Regions from separate parts of the Variovorax glacialis genome, predicted to be linked through region 2. Evidence: riboswitches for the same ligand, from Rfam matches in the RefSeq annotation. Region 2 holds a riboswitch; the other holds the start of a gene.

Region 1 (8,248 bases), on a different contig from region 2:
CACCGGTGCGCCGGCGTCGATCTCCCAGCCATGCATCGGTGCCCCCACAGGGGCCGAGGAGCGCATTCAAGTGAAGAAGAAGACCCTGCTGTCGCTCGCCGTGGGCGCAGCTTTTCCATGGCTCGCCGGGCCCGCGATCGCCCAGACCACGGAAGGCGCCGCAGCCGAGGACAGCCCCGAGCGTGTCAAGTCGCTGGGCGTCGTGACGGTCACGGGCGGCCAGCCGACATCGCTGCCGACCCAGATCCCGACCACCATCGAAGGCGTGACGCGCGAGGAGATCGAGACGCGCATCAACGCGACCGACAGCGAGGACGCGCTCAAGTACCTGCCCAGCCTGCTGGTGCGCAAGCGCTACATCGGCGACTACAACCACGCGATCCTGTCGACGCGCGCCTCCGGCACCGGCAACAGTGCGCGTTCGGCGGTGTATGCGGACGGCATCCTGCTGTCGAACTACCTGGGCAACGGCATCGCCAACGGCACCAACTACGCACCGCGCTGGGGGCTGGTCACGCCGGAGGAAATCGAGCGCGTGGACGTGATGTACGGCCCCTTTTCAGCGGCCTACCCGGGCAATTCGGCGGGGGCGGTGGTGGACTACGTGACCCGGATGCCGACGCAGCTCGAAGCGCACGTCAAGGCGGGTTATGCGTCGCAGCCCTTCGACCTCTACAACACGCACCAGACCTTCAACAGCTGGCAGACCAGCGCCTCGATCGGCAGCAGGAGCGGCGACTGGTCGTGGTGGATCGACGTCTCCCGCACCGACAGCGAGGGCCAGCCGCTGACCTTCACCACGGCCACCCTCGCATCGGGCACCGTCGGCCGCAACGGCACGCCGGTGACCGGCTTCGTCCCGGGCCTGAACACGACCAGCATGCCCTGGTACATCCTTGGCACGGGCACCCAGTACCACACGGTGCAGGACCACGCGAAGCTCAAGCTGGCCTACGACTTCTCGCCCACGGTGCGCGCGACCTACACGCTGGGCTGGTGGCAGAACACATCCGAAGGGCGGTCGGCAAGCTACCTGAGCAACAGCGCCGGCGCACCGGTCTACACCGGGGCGATCAACATCCTCGGTCGCAGCTTCACGCTGGCGCCGACGGCCTTTCCGCTAACCAACGACGACCAGACGCACTACATGCACGGCCTGTCGGTCAAGAGCAATACGCAGGGCGAGTGGGATTGGGAGGTGGCGGCGAGCCTGTACGACTACGCGACCGACCAGCAGCGCCAGCCGACGATCCCGCTGCCGCTGGCCGCCATCGGCGGCGCGGGAACCTTGCAGAACCAGGGCGGCAGCACCGGCTGGAACACGCTGGCGGCCAAGGGCACCTGGCGGCCGCCGGGGATCGGTGGCGCGCACATCGTGGATTTTGGCGTCGGCCGCGATGCGTACAAGCTGGGCATCCTCAAGACGAACGTCTTCGGCAGCTGGCTGGACGGTCCGCCGACGACCCTCGTCAGCAATGTCGGCGGCGACAGCGAAACCGTGAGCGCCTGGGTGCAGGATGCGTGGTCCTTTGCGCCCCGATGGAAGGCCGTGCTCGGCCTGCGCTACGAAGACTGGCAGGCGGACAACGGCTTCACGCAGGTCGCGACCAGTGCCATCGCCTATCCGCCACGCAGCCAGTCCGACAAGTCGCCCAAGGCGGCGCTGGCCTACCAGCTCACCGATGACACCGTACTCAAGGGATCGGTGGGCCGCGCAGTGCGTTTCCCCACGGTGGGCGAGCTGTACGGCGCGACGACCGGCGGGGCGCTGTCGTTCATCAACGACCCGTTCCTGAAGCCGGAGAAATCCTGGACCAGCGAACTGTCGGCCGAGAAGGACCTCGGCAACGGCCTGGCCCGCGCAACGCTGTTCCACGAGACCACCGACGACGCAATCTACAGCCAGCTCATTCCCGGCTCGACGACCGTGTCGCGCGTGCAGAACATCGCCAAGGTGCGCACGACCGGCTTCGAGCTCGCCTACACCGGGCAGGACGTCTTCATGCGCGGGCTCGACCTGGGCGGCAGCCTGACCTTCGCGGACTCGAAGACCGTGGAGAACCCGACCAATCCGGCCAGCGTGGGCAAATGGCAGCCGCGCGTGCCTCGCTGGCGCTCGACGGTGTTTGCCACGTACAAGCCCGATGCACACTGGGCCTTCACGGTCGCTGCCCGCTACAGCGGCAAGCAGTATTCGACCCTCGACAACAGCGACGTGAACGGCTTCGCCTATACAGGGGCGAGCAAGTACTTCACCGTCGACATGCGCGTGCGCTACCAGATCGACAAGCAGTGGTCGGCCGCCTTCGGCATCGACAACGCCAACAACTACCAGTACTGGAATTTCCATCCGTATCCGCAGCGCACCTACACCGCTGAACTCCGCTTCGACCTCTGACTCCACACTCGACAAAGGACCCGTCATGAACGCCACCTTCAATTTCAAGCAGCTTGCCGCCTGCGCACTGCTGTGCAGCACCGGCGCGGCATTCGCCCACGTGACCCTGCCACCCGGCGGCGGCACCGCGGGCAGCGAGTACGACGCCGCATTCCGCGTGGGCCATGCCTGCAAGGAGGCCAAGAGCACCACCGGCATCACCGTGCGCCTGCCCAAGGGATTCGGCTTTACCGATGCGCAGGCGCGCAAGGGCTGGAAGCTGGACGTCCAGAAGGCAGCGGGCGACAGCGGCGGCGAAGTGCGCTGGACGGCCGAATCGGCGCAGACGGCCCTGCCCGGCAGCGAGCGCGCGGAGTTCATCGTGCGCGGCAAGCTGCCGGCGGCGCCCGGCGTGCTCTGGTTCAAGGTGCTGCAGACCTGCGACAACGGCAGCGCCGACTGGGCGCAGGTCCCCGCCAGCGGCGTCTCGACCGAGGGCCTCGAAAGCCCGGCCGCCCGCCTCGACGTGCTCGCACCCGGCGTGGCCGCGGTCGACGTGCGTGACGCGTGGATCCGCGCCTCCGTACCAGGCCAGAGCGGCACGGGCGCCTTCATGAAGCTCAGCGCGCCGTCGGGCGCGCGCCTGGTCGGTGCGTCGACCCCGGCTGCCGGGGTAGCCGAAGTGCACGAGATGAAGATGGAAGGCGACACCATGCGCATGCGTGCCGCGGGGGCGCTCGACCTGCCCGCACGGCAGACCGTCGAACTGAAGCCGGGCGGCTATCACTTGATGCTGATGGACCTCAAGAAGGCGCTCGTCAAGGACAGCACGGTGCCGCTCACCTTGCTTTTCGAGGACGCCAAGGGCCAGAAGAGCACGAAGGAGCTGGAAGTCCCGGTCCTCGCGGGTGCGGCCGCGCCTGCCGGCGGCGAACACAAGCATTGACGCGCCCAAAAGCCACGCTGCTTGGAGTAAGCTGCCCGGACAAGAACCACACCCCTGGAGACCGCCCATGAGCGACACGAGCAAGCCTTTCGCCTTCAGCCAGTTCGTTCCGGGCTTCGACTTTCTCAGGAATCTGGCGAGCGGCAGCGCTTCGGCCGGCGCGAGCGCGGTGCCCGGCATGCCGAGCCTGTCGAGCTGGGTGGCGCCGACGCTGAGCGTCGAGGAAGTCGACAAGCGCATCCAGGAACTCAAGACCGTGCAGTACTGGCTCGAACAGAACGGCCACGCGCTCAAGGCGACCATCCAGGCGCTGGAGGTGCAGAAGATGACGCTCTCGACGCTCCGCGGCATGAACGTGCGCATGGAAGACCTCGCCAGCGTCTTCACCCGCCAGGCCTCCGCCCCGACGCCCGCGCCGATGCCTGCACCCGCTCCTTCGTTCCGCGCCGCGCCGCCGGAACCCGAGCCGGAAGTCGAGGAAGAAGAGGATGAGGACGTCGAAGTCGAGGCCGACGAGCAACCCGCTGCGAAGTCGAAGGCTTCGAAAGCGGCCGGCGGTGCGTCGGCGGATGGCGCCGGCGTGGTCGATCCGCTTCAGTGGTGGGGCGCGCTCACGCAGCAGTTCCAGCAGATCGCCGCCTCGGCCATGCAGGACGCTTCGCAGTTGAAGGTGCCGGCCATGGCGGAAGCCGTCGGCAAGGCGATGGGCGCGGCACCGGCCAAGGCGACCCGCAAGCCGGCCGCTGCGGCCGCCAGCAAGAAGACATCGACCGGCCGCAACGCCGCTGCCGGCAAGTCGTCGGCTCCGGCGCGCAAGCGCGCGCGCTGACGTCCCTGGACGAACCCAGACAGAAAGCCGCGCGCATGAAGCTCTTTCCCTCCGGTCACGCCACCCATCCGCAATGGCGCATGGCGGCCGGGCTCGTGCTCGCCCAACTGCGGGCGCAGATGGCGCTGCCCGACTACGCCCGCTCGCCCACGCTGGGCCTGCTCTACATCACCGACCACTACGCGGCCGACGCACAGGAAATCCTCGACCACCTCGGTGCCGAACTGCCCGAGATCACGGACTGGTCCGGCACCGTGGGCGTGGGCGTGGCCGCCAACAACGCCGAGTATTTCGACGAGCCGGCCCTGAGCGTGATGCTGTGCGAACTGCCCAGCGACCAGTACCGCGTGTTCTCGGGCGTGGCGCCGCTCGCCAGTTCGGAAATGAGCGGCTTTGCCGCGCACACCGCGCTCGTGCATGCCGACCCGCGGACGCCCGAACTCGGCGAGTTGATCGCCGAAATGGCCGATCGCACCGACACCGGCTACCTGTTCGGCGGCCTGTCTTCGGGGCGCGCCGGTTCGCTGCAGTTCGCCATCGGTGGCAACGGCAACATCCGGGGCCATGGGGCCGTGGGCGGCGTGTTTTCAGGGGGTTTGTCGGGGGTGGTGTTCGGCGAAGGCGTGCGCCTGGTGTCGCGGGTTACGCAGGGCTGCCAGCCGGTGTCCCGCGAGCGTGAGATCACGAAGGCGGACGGCAACCTGCTGCTCGAACTCGACGGCGATCCGGCGCTCGATGTGCTGCTGGACGACCTCCACGTATCGCTCGACGCGCCGGAGCAGGCGGTCGATGCAGTGCGCGCCACGCTCGTGGGTCTGGCCGAAGCCGGCAGCGACGGTGTGCGACGCACGCGCGACCTCGGCGCCGACGTTCGCGTGCGCCACATCATCGGGCTCGACCCGACGCGTCGCGGCGTGGCGATCGCCGACGTCGCCGAGGTCGGCATGCGCATGACCTTCTGCCGACGAAACGCGCAGGCGGCGCGATCAGACCTGATGCGTGTGTGCGCCGAGATCCGCGAGGAACTGGAGCCGGAGGAGCAGACGCTCGCCACGGCCCGCGCGGTGGCGGCCGGCGAGGCCGAGGCGGCGCCGCATCCGGCCCGGCGCATCGCGGGAGCCGTCTACGTGAGCTGCTCCGGCCGCGGCGGTCCGCACTTCGGCGCGCCGGGGGCGGAATTGCAGATCGTGCGCCACGCGCTGGGCGACGTGCCGCTGGTCGGCTTCTTCGCGGCGGGCGAGATCGCCCGGAACCATCTTTACGGCTACACCGGCGTGCTGACGGTGTTCACCTGCAACGACTGAGCGCCTGCCGCTCAGGCGGGCTGCAGCGCGGGCGACGCATTTGCGCGCAGGCCGGTGAAAGCGAAGTCGACTTCCGGCGCCAGGCCGCTCACGATCCGGGCGATCGACTTGCCCGAGCCGCAGGCATGCGTCCAGCCGAGCGTGCCGTGGCCGGTGTTCAGGAACAGGTTCGGCAGCTTCGTCCCGCCGATCAGCGGCACGTTGCTCGGCGTCGCGGGGCGAAGGCCGGTCCAGAACTGGGCATTGGCGGCATCGCCGGCGCCGGGAAAGAGTTCTTCGACGCGCCGCACGATCGCCTCGCAGCGCACGCGGTTCAGGTCGCGGTCATAGCCGTTGAATTCGGCCGTTCCGGCAATCCGCAGCCGGTCGCCCGACTCGGAGGTGTAGCGCGAGAAGACCAGCTTGTACTCGTCGTCGGTCAACGAGACCTGGTGCGCCTTCGACGCGTCCTTCACCGGCAGGGTGACCGAATAGCCCTTGGCCGGGTAGATGGGCAGGCGGATGCCGAGCGGCGCCGCGTAGAGCGGGCTCAGCGAGCCCATCGCCAGCACGAAGGCGTCGCCGCGAATGCGCTGGAAGCGGCCTTCGCTGTCGGTGGCCTCGACGTGGTCGATGCTGCCGCCGGCCTCGCGCAGCGCCGTCACGGTGTGGCTCATCAGGAACTTCACGCCGGCCGCAGTGGCCAGTTTGACGAGTTCGCGCGCAAAGCGGTTGGCGTCGCCGGATTCGTCTTCGGCCGTGTAGGTGGCACCGGCGAGCTGGGAGCGGATGTGGGCCAGTGCGGGCTCGATCTTCACGGCCGCGTCGGCGGAAATCACCTGGCGGTCGCAGCCCAGGGCGCGCATCTGCTCGGCGGGTTCGAGGGCGGCGTCGAACTCTTTCTGCGTCGTGTAGAAGTGCAGGATGCCCTGCGTGCGCTGCTCGTAGCCGATGCCGGTGTCGCGGCGCAGTTGCTGCAGGGTGTCGCGGCTGTAGGTGCCGAGCCGCACGATCTGCTCGATGTTGTGGCGGGTGCGCGCCGGCGTGCACTCGCGCAGGAATTGCAGCCCCCACAGCCATTGCCGCATGTCGGCGCGCATGCGGAAGAGCAGGGGAGCGTCTTCCTTGCCGAGCCATTGCAGTACCTTGAGTGGCGCACCCGGGTTGGCCCAGGGCTCGGCGTGGCTCACCGAGATCTGCCCGCCGTTGGCGAAGCTGGTTTCCGCGGCCGGCGTGGCCTGCCGGTCGATGACGGTCACCTCGTGACCGAGTTGCTGGAGGTAGTAGGCCGAGGTCACGCCGAGCAGGCCGGCGCCAAGAACGATCACACGCATTGAAAGCACCTTCGAAGGTTGCAGCGCTCGGACGGATCGGTTTCGGAAGCTGAATGGAAAAAGCAACCGGACCGGACGTCCAAGTTGCCGCTCCCCCTGTCCTCGGTACCTGAGAGATTCACCCGCTGCGCCCGCAGCGGGTTTGCTCCTTCGGTGCATCACGCTCGCATGCGAGTGAAGTGATGGCTCTCCAGACGGCTATGACAGTTGGTGCAGTACAGGCCCGTCTTGCGAGCCGACCTGAGCGTTTATGGGAGTTTGCGCCTTCGGTGGGGCCGCTTTCGCGGCCCGCTCTCCTGCAGTGCGGCGATTGTAGGCGGCCGGAGGCCTCAAGGCTACAAGCCCCTGAAGGCGAACTGGAGTTCGGGGCGCAGGCCGCTGACGATGCGGGCGATGGACTTGCCCGCTCCGAGGGCATTGATCCAGCTGGGTGTGCCGGGCGCCGTGTTCAGGAACAGGTTGGGGAGGCGCGTCTTGCCGATCATCGGCAGTCGGGTCCTGCTCACGGCGTGCATCTCGGTGGCGAGCGATGCGTGCGCCATGTCGCCCGCGCCCGGGAGCAGCATCTCGACGCGCGTCAGGATCGCATCGAAGCGGTCCGAATCGGGTTCGCTTTCCTCGTCCAGGCCGGCACGAACCGTGGCGGTGACACGCAGGTGGTCGCCTTGTGGCGTCTCGACGCGATCGATGCGCAGCTTGCCCTGGCGATCGCGCAGCGCGACGCGCGGCGCGCGGGTCGGATCCTTGACCGGTATCGTCACGATGTACTCGCGCACGAAACGCAGCGGCATGGAGACGCCCAGGTACTCCGCGTGCTGGACGCTCGACGAGCCCAGCGCCAGCACATAGGCCTGGGCACGGAGCGTGGTGGCGCGGCCATGGGGATCGAGCACCTCGACGCGGTCGATGCGGCCGTCGCGGTCCTTCAGCGACACCACCGTGTGCTTTGTCAGGAAACGCACGCCCGCCGCGCGGCAGAGGAAGACCAGGCTTGCCGCGAACTGCGAAGGATCGCGGGCCGGGTCTTCGGCCGAGTAAGTCGCGCCGGCAAGTTTGTCGCGGATGGCCTTCAGCGCGGGCTCCATGCGGATCGCGTCATCGGCGGAAAAGAGCTGTTCCTCGCAGCCGAGTTCGGACCAGTGTGGGGCGCGGGCCATTCGATGGTTGAAGGCCGCGGCATCGGTGAACAGATTCAGCAGGCCGCCGATACGCGTGCCCTGCGGCATGCCCGCCTCTTCGCGCAGGACGCGCGCACTCTTGCGACTGTAGGCGGCGAGGCGAACGAGGTGCTCGACCGGGTCGCGCTGGGGCTTTTCGCCGATGGCGCGATCGAGCAGCCTGGCGACGCGGCGGCGCAATCCAGTGCGCAGCCGGGCCCATCGGCTTTGCGCCCGCCCGCCGTGGACAGGCGTGGATTCGGGCCGCTTCGACGTGGATGCGTCGCCGGTCGGCGCGACACGCCCGCGGGCCTTGGCGGCC
Region 2 (14,202 bases):
CCTGCAGGGCAGCGTGGCGGCGGCGGCGGCGCGGCAGTTCGACCATGACTGGGCCTCGGTGCGCAAACGCAAGCCGCGCGCGATCTCGGCGGACGACGACCCTTCAGCGGAGGGCTTCGCGCAGTTCCTCCCCAGCGGCCCCGACCAGACCGAAGACACGGCGCATGCGCTGCTGATCGACGCCTGCTTTCGCGCCGAGCATCGGGTGCTGGCGATCACCCCCTACTTCGTGCCCGGCGACGGTTTGCGGGACGCCTTGCGGCTGGCGGCTCGGCGCGGGGTGCAGGTCACCATCGCGATGCCCGCGCAATCGAACCACCGGCTCGCCGACTTCGTGCGCGCCCGCGCGATGCGCGACCTCGCGCGCGCCGGCGTCATCTTCCGCATGCTGCCCTTCATGGCCCATGCGAAGGCGGTCGTGGTCGACGACAACCTGGCGCTTTGCGGCTCGATCAACCTCGACATGCGCAGCCTGTTGCTGAACCACGAGGCAGCGGTGGTGTTCTATGGCAACGACGAGGTCGAATGGCTGGCCCAGTGGATCGAGACCACCTCCTCCGCCGGCGAGTCCTACCGTGCGCGCAGGCCGGGCCTGATGCGCGACGTGGCCGAAGGGCTGCTGCTCACGATCGCTTTCCAGCTCTAGCCTTGTTCGTGTAGCTCGCATTGCCCAGCCCCGTGCCGATGGTCAGCACGGCCCAGCGCTTCACGTCCTGCATGAAGGGCAGCTCGCTCAGGCCCTGGACCACGGCGTCGTTGTGCATCAGCACTTCGGTGGTCTCGCCATGGATGGTCGGGATCCGCTTGCACAGTTCGCTGGGCAGATGGAAGGTGTCGCCTTCCCAATCGCCTGGGAGGTTCTGCGTGCCGCGCGAGATCGAACCGTCCTTGCGGATCAGCCCCGGGCATCCGATGCCGATGAAGGGCGCGAGCCGGATGCCCTTCTTCTTGCAATAGCGCACCTGGGATTCGATCATTTCCGCGAGATGGTCGATCAGTTCCTTTCGGCTGGGCCCGTCATCCTTGTGGCGCCACTTCTCGCGACGCATCACCTTGGCCTTCGACAGGTCCTTTGCACGGTTACGCCGCGTCTTGACGATGCCGCAGCGCACATTCGTGCCGCCGATGTCGAGCGCGAGGATCGCGTCGTACTTCTTCAGCATGGCCCGCGGCGTGAGGTGAACCCAGCCCAGCAGGCCGCCGTCGTCAGTCTCGTGACAGATGCGCGCAAGTTGCACCGAAACTTTCATGTCCTGGAGGATCGCCGCTGCCTGCAGGATCGCGCGCTCGCCGACGTCGCTCTCCGGAAAGCCGCCGCCGATCACGATCCGCTCGACGCCCTTCCACGAAGGCTGGCGCATGAAGCGATCGATCACCCAGGCCAGTTCTCCAGCGAATTCCTCGATCGCGGCGTGCACCACGTCGGCCGCCTCGGAGGCCCTGGCTTCGCCCAGCGCCGCGTCCAGCGCGCGCTTGCTGAGGTCCTTGGAATGACGGCCGCCCAGCGGATCCTTGCCCTTGCGGCGGCGACGCTGGCGCCAGCGTTCGAGCAGTTTCCGGAATGCGGTCTGGCTGGCCTGGTCGCCGATGAAGCCGTCCTTGTCGCGAACCTGAAGGCTGTAGCCCTCGACGACGACGGAGGGCAGTTCGCGTGCGCCATGCACGTCGGGAAGCGGAAGCAGGTCACGTTCGGATGGCATCGAATCTTTCATCGCGGTGGAATCAGTCGGCGGTGGTGTCCAGTATCAGGCGTGCAGTTTCCTCCGGCGCGTCCCAGTGCGGAAAGTGGCCGCAGCGCTCGAACCAGTGCAGGCGCGCATCCGGAAAAAGCTGCTGCGCCCGCGCCGCCTGCCGGGGCAGGCAGATGCGGTCCAGCCGTCCCCAGCCGATCACCATCGGCTTGGCGATGCTGCCGATTGCAAGCCCTTCCAGCGGCGCGGCACGCACCAGGTCGCGAAGTATCACGCTGAAGGATTCCGCCGACGCGTAGCTGCGCATCTCCTCCAGCACGAGCGCCGGCGACAGCCGGGTCGGCTGGGCCGAGAACTGCGCCAGCAGCAGCTTGCGCGACCATTCGTGCTCGGCGATCGCGGGCATGGCGAACCTGAGACCCCGTACCAGTCGCCGCGAGAAGCAGATCGAAGTTTGATAGATGTAGCGCTCCCACCCGGCCCAGAACCCGCCCGGCCCCAGCGAAACGACGGAGCCCAGGACACCACCCCGCTCCGCGAGTTCAAGCACCAGCCGGGCGCCCAGCGAACTGCCGACCGCATCGGTGCCGATCAGGTCATGTTCCTTGAGGAACTGGGCGACCGCGTTGCCGAGCGTGCGCACCGACACCTCCCCCGCGAGCGGAGGGCTCTTGCCGAAGCCCGGCAAGTCGATCGCCACCACGGCGCGTTCGGCAGCCAGCGGATTCAGGACGGTCTGCCACGAGCGCCAGCTGCTGCCCAGTCCATGCACGAGCAACAGGGGCTTCCCTTCACCGCGTCGGACGTAGTTGATGAGCACGCGTTCACTTTGCGTTCATCCATGCCCTCGCAGCGACAGCAGGCCGCACGACCCGGTGTAGGAGAACGAGCCAGCCCCACAGCGCGCCGATACACTGGGCCGATGCTTTCGTCGCGCCGCCCATGGCTCGCCGCCCTGATCTGCCTGGGTCTGCTCTGCGCTGCCACGTTCGCGCGCGCGCAGGCGGAAAGCCTGCGCATCGGTTCCAAGCGCTTCACCGAGTCGTACATCCTGGCCGAGGTGCTCGCGCAGACCGCAGCGCCGCAAACGCCGACACCGCCCATCGTCCGGCAAGGGCTGGGCAACACCGCGATCGTCTATGAAGCCCTGCTCTCGGGTGGCATCGACCTTTACGCCGAATACACCGGCACCATCGCCCTGGAAATTCTCAAGAGCCCCCAGTCGATGACGCGCGAAGCCATGAACGCGGCCCTCTTGCCGCTCGGCCTCGGCGTTGCGATTCCGCTCGGCTTCAACGACGGGTATGCGCTGGCCATGCGGGCCGCCGATGCCGACCGCCTCGGCGTGCGCACGCTGAGCGATCTGGCGAATCACCCCGAGCTGAAGCTCGGCCTGTCCAACGAGTTCATCGGCCGCGCGGACGGCTGGCAGGGCCTGGCCACGCGCTATGGATTCAAGCAGACGCCGACCGGCCTGGACCACGGGCTCGCCTACGACGCGATCGCCGCGAAGCAGATCGACGTGATCGACATCTACACCACCGACGCCAAGATCGACCATCTCGGCCTGCGCGTGCTCCAGGACGACCTCGGCTACTTCCCGCGCTACGACGCTGTCGTGCTCTACCGTCTGGACGTCACGACGCGCGCGCCCAAGGCCTGGGCGGCGCTCCAGAAGCTTGAAGGGCGCATCGACGAGCGCGCGATGATCGCGATGAACGCACGTGCCGAACTGCAGGGCGTGGCCTTCGACGTCATCGCCCGCGACTTCCTGGCGCAACAGGGCCAGGGCGTTGCGAAGGCGGCCCCGGCCGGTGCCCAGGACGCCGGCTCGCGCGGCTTCATGGCCAAGCTGCTCGGCCCCGACCTCGGCCGGCTGACGCGGCAACACCTGATGCTCGTCGCGGTGTCCGTCGGGCTCGCGATCCTCATCGCGGTGCCGCTGGGCGTCCTGGTCTTTCCTCATTTGCGGACGCGCGCGACAGTGCTCGGGCTGACGGGCCTGCTGCAGACGGTTCCTTCGCTCGCGATGCTCGCCGTGCTGATCTCGCTGATGGGCGCGATCGGCACGCTGCCGGCGCTGGTCGCGCTTACGCTCTACGCGCTGCTGCCGATCATGCGCAACACCGTCACCGGGCTGGCCGAGGTTCCCGCCGGATTGCGGCAGGCAGGCACTGCCCTCGGCATGACCGGGGTGCAGAACCTGCAGGTCGTGATGCTGCCGCTGGCGCTCCCCACGCTCCTTGCGGGCGTGCGCACCGCGACGACGATCGCGATCGGCACGGCGACCATCGCGGCCTTCATCGGCGCCGGCGGCTTCGGCGAGCGCATCGTGACCGGGCTTGCGCTCAACGACCGCGAATTGCTGCTCGCAGGCGCCGTACCGGCCGCGGTGCTGGCGCTGCTGAGCGAGGCCTTGTTCGAGACCATCGACTACGTGATGCGCCGGCGCATGCAAGACTGAAACCGCCCACCTGGAGGATCCTTCGTCCATGAACATCGTCATCACCGGCGGTGCCGGCTTCGTCGGCGCACGACTCGCCCGCACCCTGCTCGCTCGCGGGCATCTCACCTTGGCCGGTGCCACGCCTGCGTCGATCGAGGGCATCACGCTCGTCGACCGCGTGGCACCACCTGAAGATCTGGCGCAGGATCCGCGCGTGACCGCGGTCGTCGGCGATCTGAACGAGTTGCTCACCAGCGCGCCCGAACGCGCTGTGCCGCGCGACACCACGCTGCTCTTCCACCTGGCCGCGGCGGTCAGCGGCGAATGCGAGGCCGACTTCGATCTCGGCATGCGCAGCAACTTCGCCGCCACCAATGCACTGCTCGACGCCTGCCGCAAGCTGGGCACCGTGCCGACGCTGGTCTTCTCGAGCTCGCTCGCCGTGTACGGCAATTCGCCCGAGCAGCCCTTGCCCGAGGTCATCACGGACAGCACCCTGCCCACGCCGCAGACCAGCTACGGCATCCAGAAGTTCATCGCCGAACAGCTGGTGGCCGACTACACGCGCAAGGGCTTCATCAACGGCCGGAGCGTGCGGCTGATGACGGTCAGCGTGCGACCGGGCATGCCCAACGGTGCGGCCTCTGGCTTCTTCAGCGGAATGATCCGCGAGCCGCTCGCCGGCGTTCGCGCGGCCTGTCCTGTGGCGGACGAAACGCCGGTGGCGATCGCGTCGCCGACGCGCACCATCGAAGGGCTTGTTCGCGCAGCCGAAGCGAGCGACGCGCAATGGGGACCGCGCACTGCGCTCAATCTCCCATCGCTGTCAACCACCGTCGGCGAGATGGCCGCGGCACTCGGCCGCGTCGCGGGAACCACAGCGACGAACCTGCTCGACCGCACGCCCGACCCTGCGATCCGCCGCATCGTGAAGAGCTGGCCCGGACGCTTCGAGACCGTGCGCGCGCGTGCGCTCGGGCTCGACGCCGACGCGAGCTTCGATGACGTGATCCTCGAATACGTCCGCGAGAATCCGGGCGCGATCAAGGTGTCCGTGCAGGCGCCGTCAGGCTGAACGAATTCGGCGGCCGGCGTGCCGCCAATCCCTTACACTCATTCCCGTCAGGAGAGAGCCCCGCGACAGCGGTGCCGCCGAAGGCGCAGGTCCCCCCATCACAAGGGCCCGAACGCTCAGGCAAAAGGACTGACGAGGCGCCCCTCCACACGGGCGTTTCCTTGCTGGAGAGAGGCGGCCCGTCATCGAGTCGGAGGGCCGTCCACCGAAGGAGCAAACCCCGATCGTGGGGCGAATCTCTCAGGTAAAGCGGACAGCAGGGGTGGCCCATGGCTTCGGTCATGGATCTGGACTGCCCCTTTGGAGAGTGCCTTGGCCTCCGCATCGACCGACGATCTTCTGAAGACACCGCTTCACGCCCTGCACGTGGAACTTGGCGCCCGCATGGTTCCCTTCGCGGGCTATTCGATGCCGGTGCAATACCCCGCAGGCCTGATGGCCGAGCACCGCAACACGCGCGAGGCCGCCGGCCTGTTCGACATTTCGCACATGGGCCAGTTGCGCCTGGTCGGCCCCGATGCGGCGGCAGCCTTCGAGACCCTGATGCCGGTCGACGTGATCGGCCTCGCGCCGGGCAAGCAACGCTACGGCCTGTTGCTCAACGACGAGGGCGGCATCCTCGACGACCTGATGTTCTTCAACGAAGGGCACGATTCGCTGTTCGTGATCGTGAACGGCGCCTGCAAGGTGGCCGACCTCGCGCACATCACGGCGAAGATCGGCCAGCGCTGCCAGGTCCTGCCGATGCCCGACCAAGCGCTGCTGGCGCTCCAGGGGCCGCAGGCCGCGGCGGCGCTCGCCCGGCTGTCGCCCGGCGTCGAGCGCTTCGTCTTCATGACCGGCGGCGCCGTGCAGATCGGCGGCCTTCCGGCCTTCGTCACGCGCAGCGGCTACACGGGCGAGGACGGCTTCGAAATTTCCGTCGCGGCCAAGGATGCGGAAGCCCTGGCCCGCCTGCTGCTCGCCCAGCCGGAGGTCAAGCCCGTCGGGCTGGGCGCGCGCAATTCGCTGCGCCTCGAAGCCGGGCTCTGCCTCTACGGCAACGACATCGACGAAACCACCACGCCGGTCGAGGCATCGCTCGGCTGGGCGATGCAGAAAGTGCGGCGAACGGGCGGCGCACGCGAAGGCGGCTTTCCCGGCGCGGCGCGGATCCTCGCGCAACTCACGGCCGCCAGCGGCACGGCGGGCCACCTCGATCACGAGACGCTGAAGCGCAAACGCGTCGGCCTCGTGGCGCTGGATCGCGTTCCGGTGCGCGATGGCACGCTCCTTGAATCATTCGAAGGCGTCGCCATCGGCCATGTGACCAGCGGTCTGCTCGGACCGACGGTCGACCGGCCAGTCGCCATCGCCTATGTCGCGCTGGCCTATGCGGAGCCGGGCACGCGCATCCAGGCCGTCGTGCGGGGGAAGCCCGTGCTCATGGAAGTAAGCACCATGCCTTTCGTTCCTGCCCGCTACTACCGAGGCTGACCCCACCAATACCCAACTACCCAAGGAGCTTCATTCATGACCATCAAGTACACCAAGGACCACGAGTGGGTCAAACAGGACGATGCAACGCTCGTCACCGTCGGCATCACGGTGCATGCGCAGGACGCGCTGGGCGACGTGGTCTTCGTCGACCTGCCGGAAGTCGGCAAGACCTTCAGCCAGGGCGAGGTCGCGGGCGTGGTCGAGTCGGTGAAAGCTGCGGCCGATGTGTTCATGCCGGTTTCGGGCGAGATCACCGAGGTCAACGAGGCGCTGCGCGCCGACCCGTCGCTCGCCAACAGTGCGCCAATGGATGCCGGCTGGTTCTTCAAGGTCCGCGTCAGCGACGCGACCCAGCTCGAAGCGCTGCTGGACGAAACCGCCTACGCCAAGTTCGCCGAAGACAACTGATCCTCCACTGCCTCTCCTGACCCAACGACCATCTCCATGTCGACGCCCGTCCTGCCCACCCTCCCCTCGCTCGGCGAACTCGAGAACGCCGAGGAATTCATCGCGCGCCACATCGGCATCGAAGCCGCGGACGAGACGCGCATGCTGGCTGCCGTCGGCTCGACGACGCGCGCCGAACTGATCGACGGCATCGTGCCGCCGGCCATTCGCCGCAGCCGGCCGATGCGCCTGCCGGCACCGTTGACGGAGGCCGACGCGCTGGCCGAACTCAAGGCGATAGCGTCGAAGAACAAGGTGGCGCGCAGCTTCATCGGACAGGGCTACTACGGGACGCACACGCCCGGCGTGATCCTGCGCAACGTGCTGGAGAACCCCGCCTGGTACACGGCCTACACGCCCTACCAGGCCGAGATCTCGCAGGGCCGGATGGAGGCGCTGGTCAATTTCCAGACGATGGTCTGCGACCTCACGGGCGTGGCCATTGCCAACGCGTCGATGCTCGACGAGGCGACGGCCGCCGCCGAGGCGATGACGCTGGCCAAGCGCAGCGTGAAGAGCAAGAGCAACGTCTTCCTGGTGTCGGGCGATTGCCATCCGCAGACGATCGAAGTGATCAAGACGCGTGCCGCGCCGCTGGGCATCGAGGTCAAGGTCAGCACCGTGTCCGAGACCCTGCCGCACCTGATGGCGAGCAGTGAATTCTTCGGCGTGCTGGCGCAATACCCCGCCACCACTGGGCACGTGCACGACCTGCGCCCGCTCGCGGGCCACGCGCACCAGTTCGGCGCCGCCTTCTGCGTGGCGGCCGACCTGCTCGCGCTCACGCTGCTGGTGCCGCCCGGCGAATGGGATGCGGACATCGTCTGCGGCACCACACAGCGCTTCGGCATGCCGATGTGCAATGGCGGGCCGCATGCGGCCTACCTCGCGTGCCGCGACGAATACAAGCGTTCGCTGCCCGGCCGCATCGTCGGCGTCAGCGTCGACACGCACGGCGCGCCCGCCTACCGCCTCGCACTGCAGACGCGCGAGCAGCACATCCGCCGCGAGAAGGCCACCTCCAACATCTGCACCGCGCAAGTGCTGCCGGCCGTGGTCGCCAGCATGTACGCGGTCTATCACGGGCCGCAAGGGCTGCGGCGCATTGCGCAGCGCGTCGCCGCGCTCACCGCGGTGCTGGCGCAGGGCCTGGAGCAGATGGGACGGGAGCTCGTCAACGTGACCGCCTTCGACACCGTCACCGTCAAGACCGGCGAGGACACCGCCAAGATCCTCGAACGCGCCGAGGCGGCCAGCTTCAACCTGCGCCACCGCCTGCAGAACCACCTGGGCATCTCGCTCGACGAGACCACGACGCGCGCCGACATCGAGACCCTGTGGGCCCTCTTCGTGCCGACCGGCAAGCCGATGCCGCGCTTCGAGGACCTCAGCGGCCGCATCACGCCGCGCATCCCCGAGGACCTGCGCCGCACCAGCGACTTCCTCGCGCACCCGGTGTTCAACACCCACAAGAGCGAGACGGCGATGCTGCGCTACGTCCGCAGCCTGAGCGACAAGGACCTCGCGCTGGACCGCAGCATGATCCCGCTCGGCAGCTGCACGATGAAGCTCAACGCGACGAGCGAGATGATCCCGATCACCTGGCCCGAATTCGCGAACATCCACCCCTTCGCGCCGGCCGAGCAACTGCAAGGCTACGCGCAGCTCGACAAGCAGTTGCGCGCGTGGCTTTGCGAGGCCACGGGCTATGCCGGCATCAGCCTGCAGCCCAACGCGGGCTCGCAGGGCGAATACGCGGGCCTGCTGGCGATCAAGGCCTTCCACGAAGCGAAGGGCGAAGGCCATCGCAACGTGTGCCTGATCCCCTCTTCGGCGCACGGCACCAACCCTGCCAGCGCCCAGATGGTCGGCATGCAGGTGGTCGTGACCGCCTGCGACGCCGAAGGAAACGTCGACATCGACGACCTCAAGCGCGCCTGCGGCACGCACGGCGACAAGCTCGCGGCGGTGATGATCACCTACCCCAGCACGCACGGCGTGTTCGAGACCCGCGTGAAGGAACTCTGCGAGATCGTGCACGCGCACGGCGGCCGCGTGTACGTGGACGGTGCCAACATGAACGCGCTGGTCGGCGTGGCCGCGCCAGGCGAGTTCGGCGGCGACGTGAGCCACCTCAACCTGCACAAGACCTTCTGCATCCCGCACGGCGGTGGCGGGCCCGGTGTCGGGCCGGTGTGCGTGGTCGAGGACCTCGTGCCCTACCTGCCCGGGCATGCGACCGGCGGCATCGCCTCGCACGGCGTGGGCGCCGTGTCTGCGGCACCGCTGGGCAACGCGGCCGTGCTGCCGATCAGCTGGATGTACTGCCGGATGATGGGCGCCGTCGGCCTCAAGGCCGCGACCGAGATCGCCATCCTCAGCGCCAACTACATCAGCTCGCGCCTGAAGGACCACTACCCCACGCTGTACGCCAGCCCGAACGGCCACGTCGCGCACGAGTGCATCCTGGACCTGCGCCCGCTCAAGGACGCCAGCGGCGTGACCGCCGAGGACGTCGCCAAGCGGCTGATCGACTACGGCTTCCACGCGCCGACCCTGAGCTTCCCGGTGCCCGGCACGCTGATGGTCGAGCCGACCGAGAGCGAGCCGCTGGCCGAGCTCGACCGCTTCATCGACGCGATGATCGCCATCCGCGGCGAGATCCGCCGCGTCGAGGAAGGCGTCTGGCCCAAGGACGACAACCCGTTGAAGAACGCGCCGCACACGGCGGTGAGCCTGCTCGGCACCGAATGGACCCGCCCGTATTCGCGCGAGCTCGGCGGCTTCCCGCTGGCAACGCTCAAGCAGGCCAAGTACTGGCCGCCGATCGGGCGGGTCGACAACGTCTACGGTGACCGCAACCTGTTCTGCAGCTGCGTGCCGGTGGGCGACTACGCCAAGGCCTGAATCGCCGCGTCAACATTTTTTTACAACGACGGTCGAAAAGCTGTCGATCTCGCAGTCGCCGCTTCGACGTTGAAGTAGAGCCCCGGAAAAGCCCCGGTCACACCGACCGGATGCCGGGCTCCCGATTCAAACCAAGGAGCAAGGACATGCGATTCATGGTGATAGTCAAGGCCAGCAAGGACTCCGAAGCCGGCATCCTTCCCACCGAGGCCCAGCTGACCGCGATGGGCAAGTACAACGAAGAGCTGGTCAAGGCCGGCGTCATGCTGGCCGGCGAAGGCCTCCAGGCCAGTGCCAAGGGCGCCAGGGTGCGCTTCTCGGGCAAGCAGCGGACCGTGATCGACGGCCCCTTCAGCGAGACCAAGGAGCTGATCGCCGGCTTCTGGCTCTGGCAGGTCCGCTCGAAGGACGAGGCCATCGAATGGCTCAAGCGCGCCCCCTTCGAGGGCGACGAAGTCGAACTGCGCCAGGTCTTCGAGATGGAAGACTTCGGCACGGAACTCACCCCCGAACTGCGCGAGCAGGAAAAGCGCCTTGCGGCCGAAATGGCCGCCAGGAAGCCCTGACCGCCCGTCCGCAGGGAGATCCGACCATGAAATTCATGATCATCCGCAAGGCCGACAAGGACACCGAGGCCGGCATGATGCCCACCGAGCAGCTCGTGACCGACATGATGAAATACAACGAGGAAATGATCAGGGCGGGCGTGATGTTCGACGGCATGGGCCTGCAGCCGAGCGTGAAGGGTGCGCGCATCAAGTTCAACGGCGGCAAGCCGACGATCACCGACGGGCCTTTCGCGGAGGCGAAGGAGCTGATCGCAGGCTTCACGCTCATCCAGGTGAAGTCGCGGGATGAAGCCCTCGAATGGGCCAAGCGATGGCCGCCCATCGACGGCAATGGCAACGTCGAGCTGGAACTGCGGCAGGTGTACGAGGCCGAGGACTTCGGCGCCGAGTTCACGCCCGAGCTCCGCAAGCAAGAGGAGCTGCTGCGCGAACGCGCCGCCGCGCGCGACGACCCGGGGCGGCCGCACCCGTGACGACGGCCGACGCGCACCGCACAGTCAACGCCGTCTGGCGCATCGAATCCGCCAGGATCATCGGTGCGCTCGCACGGATGGTGCGCGACGTCGGCATCGCCGAGGAACTGGCGCAAGACGCGCTGGTCGCCGCGCTCGAACAGTGGCCGCGCGAAGGCATCCCCGACAACCCCGGCGCCTGGCTCACCGCCACGGCGAAGCGGCGGGCGATCGACCTGCTTCGCAAGCGGACGCTGCACGCCGGCAAGGAAGACGAAATCAGCCGGGAACTGGATGCCCGGCACGCCATGGCCGCAGCCGATTTCGCCGAAGCGGTCGATGCCGCGATCGACGACGACGTGGGCGACGACATCCTGCGCCTGGTGTTCACCGCCTGCCACCCCGTCCTCTCGCCCGAAGCCCGCGTCGCACTGACCTTGCGCCTGCTCGGCGGTCTCACCACCGACGAGATCGCCCGCTCCTTCCTCGTGCCCGAAGCGACCATCGCCCAGCGCATCGTCCGGGCCAAGCGAACGCTGGCCGCCGCGCGCGTCCCCTTCGAGGCGCCACGCGCCAGCGAGTTGGCTGCGCGGCTCGCGTCGGCGCTCGAAGTCATCTACCTGGTCTTCAACGAGGGCTACGCCGCCACCGCCGGCGACGACTGGATGCGTCCAGCGCTGTGCGAGGAAGCGCTGCGGCTCGGCCGCATCCTGGCCGAACGCATGCCCGAAGCGTCGGAGGTCCACGGCCTGGTCGCGCTGATGGAAATCCAGGCATCGCGCTCGGCGGCGCGCGTCGATGCCAATGGCGACCCGATCCTGCTGCTCGACCAGAACCGCGGGCGCTGGAACCAGATCCTGATCCGGCGCGGCCTGGCTGCGCTGGCGCGTGCCGAAAAGCTCGGCGGCGCGCTGGGCCCCTACGCACTGCAGGCCGCGATCGCGGCGTGTCATGCGCGGGCCCGCGTCGCGGCCGAGACCGACTGGACGCGCATCGCCGCCCTCTACGAAGCGCTCGCGCAACTCGCGCCTTCGCCGATCGTGGAACTGAACCGCGCGGTCGCGCTGTCCATGGCCTTCGGGCCCGCCGTGGGCCTGGAACTCGTCGACACGCTGCGTTCAGAGCCGCAACTGCAGGGCTACCACCTCCTGCCCAGCGTGCGCGGCGACCTGCTCGCCAAGCTGGGACGCAGCGGCGAGGCCTACGTCGAATTCAAGCGTGCCGCGGAACTCACGCGCAACGGGCGTGAACGCAAGCTGCTGCTGATGCGCGCGCTCGCCTGCTCGGGCGGCGCGGCCGCGTCGGCGGCCGACTGAGCCGACGCCGAACTATTTCTTCGCGATCGCCCCGGTCGCGATCTGGCGACGGAATTCGGCCAGCTTGGCCTTCATCCGGCGTTCGTTGACCGGACCCATGCGGATCAGGATCTTCTGCCCCGCCGACAGCGATTCGAGCTCCGGATCCACGAACTCGTAACGCACCCACGGGCGCTCGGACTGCATCTCGCCCTTCACTTCCGTCAGCTTCACCTGCACCGGTCCCGTCGGTACCGGCGTCTGCAGCAGGTGGTCGATCACGGCGACGAGACGGTCATTGAAATAGCGCCCCGGATAGCCGAGTTCCTCATAGGCCTGTTGGAACAGCGGATAGAGCTTGGCGTAGAGCGCTGCCGCGCGGCCAGGATCGACCGACTCGGCGAAAAGCACGAAGGGCGTGTACCGGTTGCCATTGTCGGGACTGATCGTCTTCGCCTCGCCATTGCCCTGCACGGTGAAGCGATTCGGCGTCGGATTCGTCGGCCACACGCGCGTAGTCGCCTGTGCGCGCGGCAGGTTGTCGACCGTCGCCACCACGCGCCGCACGAAGCCGTCGGTCTGCAGGAAGGATCCGACCCCCTTCTTGCCCAGCAACTCGTTGAGCGCAGCGTTCACGCGGGCATCGGCGTCGTTGAGCGGAGGCAATGTCGCGTCGGGCTCGGCCAGCGCATCCAGCGGATTCTGCGGACCCGTGACCACGGGCTGCGGCGGCGGCGCGTCGGCCGGCGCGCCTTGAGGCTGCGGCATGGTCGCGACGGGCGGTTCCGACGCCGTTTCCTTCTGCAATGACCAGCGCCACCACGCGAACGCGGCCGCGAGAATCACCACGACGACGATCACCAGCATCCACACCGACGATTCGCGTGCTGGCCTGAATTCTGCTGCGTCCCGTTCGGGCATGGTGGAATCGTCCTTTCATTGGCGGTCGGATGTGCGCGGTCCATTTGAATCCACGACAGCACCCCGACCGTAACGCCCTGTGACCGCTTGGAACCCTTATGAACATCGACTTCGCGACCCTCACCGAGTACCAGCGTTACAAGCTCATGGCAAGCCTGATCGTGCCACGTCCGATCGCGCTCGTCACCACGCTCGGCCCCGACGGCATCGTCAACGCCGCGCCCTTCAGCATGTTCAACATGCTGGGCGAGGAACCGCCGATCGTGATGATCAGCGTCAACCGCCTGCAGGACGGCGTTCTCAAGGACACTGCCGCCAACATCGTGCGCACCCGCGAATTCGTCGTGCACCTCGCCGACGAGGACATCGCCGAACAGATGCACCGCTGCGGCGACCGCCACCCGCCGCATGTGAGCGAACTCGACGTCGTCGGCTTTACCGCCCTGCCCAGCAGCGCCGTGAAGCCGCCCCGCATCGCCGAGGCGCCCGTCGCCTTCGAATGCACGCTGTGGGAAACGCTGGAAACCGAAAGCCGGCAGATCTTCATCGGCCAGGTCCGCTGGATGCATGCACGCGACGAACTGATCGACACCGAAACGTGGCGCGTCCGATTGCAGCACTACTTCCCGGTGGGGCGTTTCGGCGCGAGCTTCTATGTGAAAACGCGCGAACGCTATTCCCTGGCCGCGCAAGGCGAGACCCGCAGCACGTCGATCGACGAGATGTAGTGCAAGAGGACCACCGCGCAATCTACTCCTTTGCCAACAAAGTGGTCATCGGCTGTGCGGTCTACCCCTAAGGTAGGCGCCGCCTTACACGCACGAACTGTCAATTGAAGTTAAAACGACGCTTGTTACGGCTTCAGCGACGGAGGATCTGATGTTCAGTTTTTTCCAACCCAACCGAAACGGCCACTTGCG

The links. A riboswitch is a leader RNA that binds a small molecule or an ion and turns the genes downstream of it on or off. The one in region 2 is predicted to bind glycine.
Region 1: it holds a riboswitch for glycine, as region 2 does, so the genes downstream of both, ACSFBL_RS23675 (D-amino acid dehydrogenase) here and gcvT (glycine cleavage system aminomethyltransferase GcvT) in region 2, are expected to answer to the same signal.

What each region holds. Positions count from the first base shown of each region.
Region 1 covers NZ_JBPJZT010000009.1:139,404-147,651, forward strand. Annotated here, with positions in the region: gene ACSFBL_RS23655 (TonB-dependent receptor) at 71-2,398, shown strand; gene ACSFBL_RS23660 (copper chaperone PCu(A)C domain-containing protein) at 2,424-3,323, shown strand; gene ACSFBL_RS23665 (PhaM family polyhydroxyalkanoate granule multifunctional regulatory protein) at 3,391-4,152, shown strand; gene ACSFBL_RS23670 (FIST signal transduction protein) at 4,188-5,456, shown strand; gene ACSFBL_RS23675 (D-amino acid dehydrogenase) at 5,468-6,769, opposite strand; glycine riboswitch at 6,856-6,973, opposite strand; glycine riboswitch at 6,983-7,078, opposite strand; gene ACSFBL_RS23680 (FAD-dependent oxidoreductase) at 7,105-8,248, opposite strand, start outside.
Region 2 covers NZ_JBPJZT010000002.1:336,221-350,422, forward strand. Annotated here, with positions in the region: gene ACSFBL_RS06035 (phospholipase D-like domain-containing protein) at 1-646, shown strand, start outside; gene ACSFBL_RS06040 (ROK family protein) at 624-1,700, opposite strand; gene ACSFBL_RS06045 (alpha/beta fold hydrolase) at 1,723-2,511, opposite strand; gene ACSFBL_RS06050 (ABC transporter permease/substrate-binding protein) at 2,614-4,155, shown strand; gene denD (D-erythronate dehydrogenase) at 4,184-5,212, shown strand; glycine riboswitch at 5,251-5,354, shown strand; glycine riboswitch at 5,367-5,479, shown strand; gene gcvT (glycine cleavage system aminomethyltransferase GcvT) at 5,525-6,688, shown strand; gene gcvH (glycine cleavage system protein GcvH) at 6,725-7,099, shown strand; gene gcvP (aminomethyl-transferring glycine dehydrogenase) at 7,136-10,045, shown strand; gene ACSFBL_RS06075 (YciI family protein) at 10,192-10,611, shown strand; gene ACSFBL_RS06080 (YciI family protein) at 10,638-11,087, shown strand; gene ACSFBL_RS06085 (RNA polymerase sigma factor) at 11,084-12,382, shown strand; gene ACSFBL_RS06090 (DUF3014 domain-containing protein) at 12,395-13,282, opposite strand; gene ACSFBL_RS06095 (flavin reductase family protein) at 13,381-14,010, shown strand; gene ACSFBL_RS06100 (hypothetical protein) at 14,162-14,202, shown strand, end outside.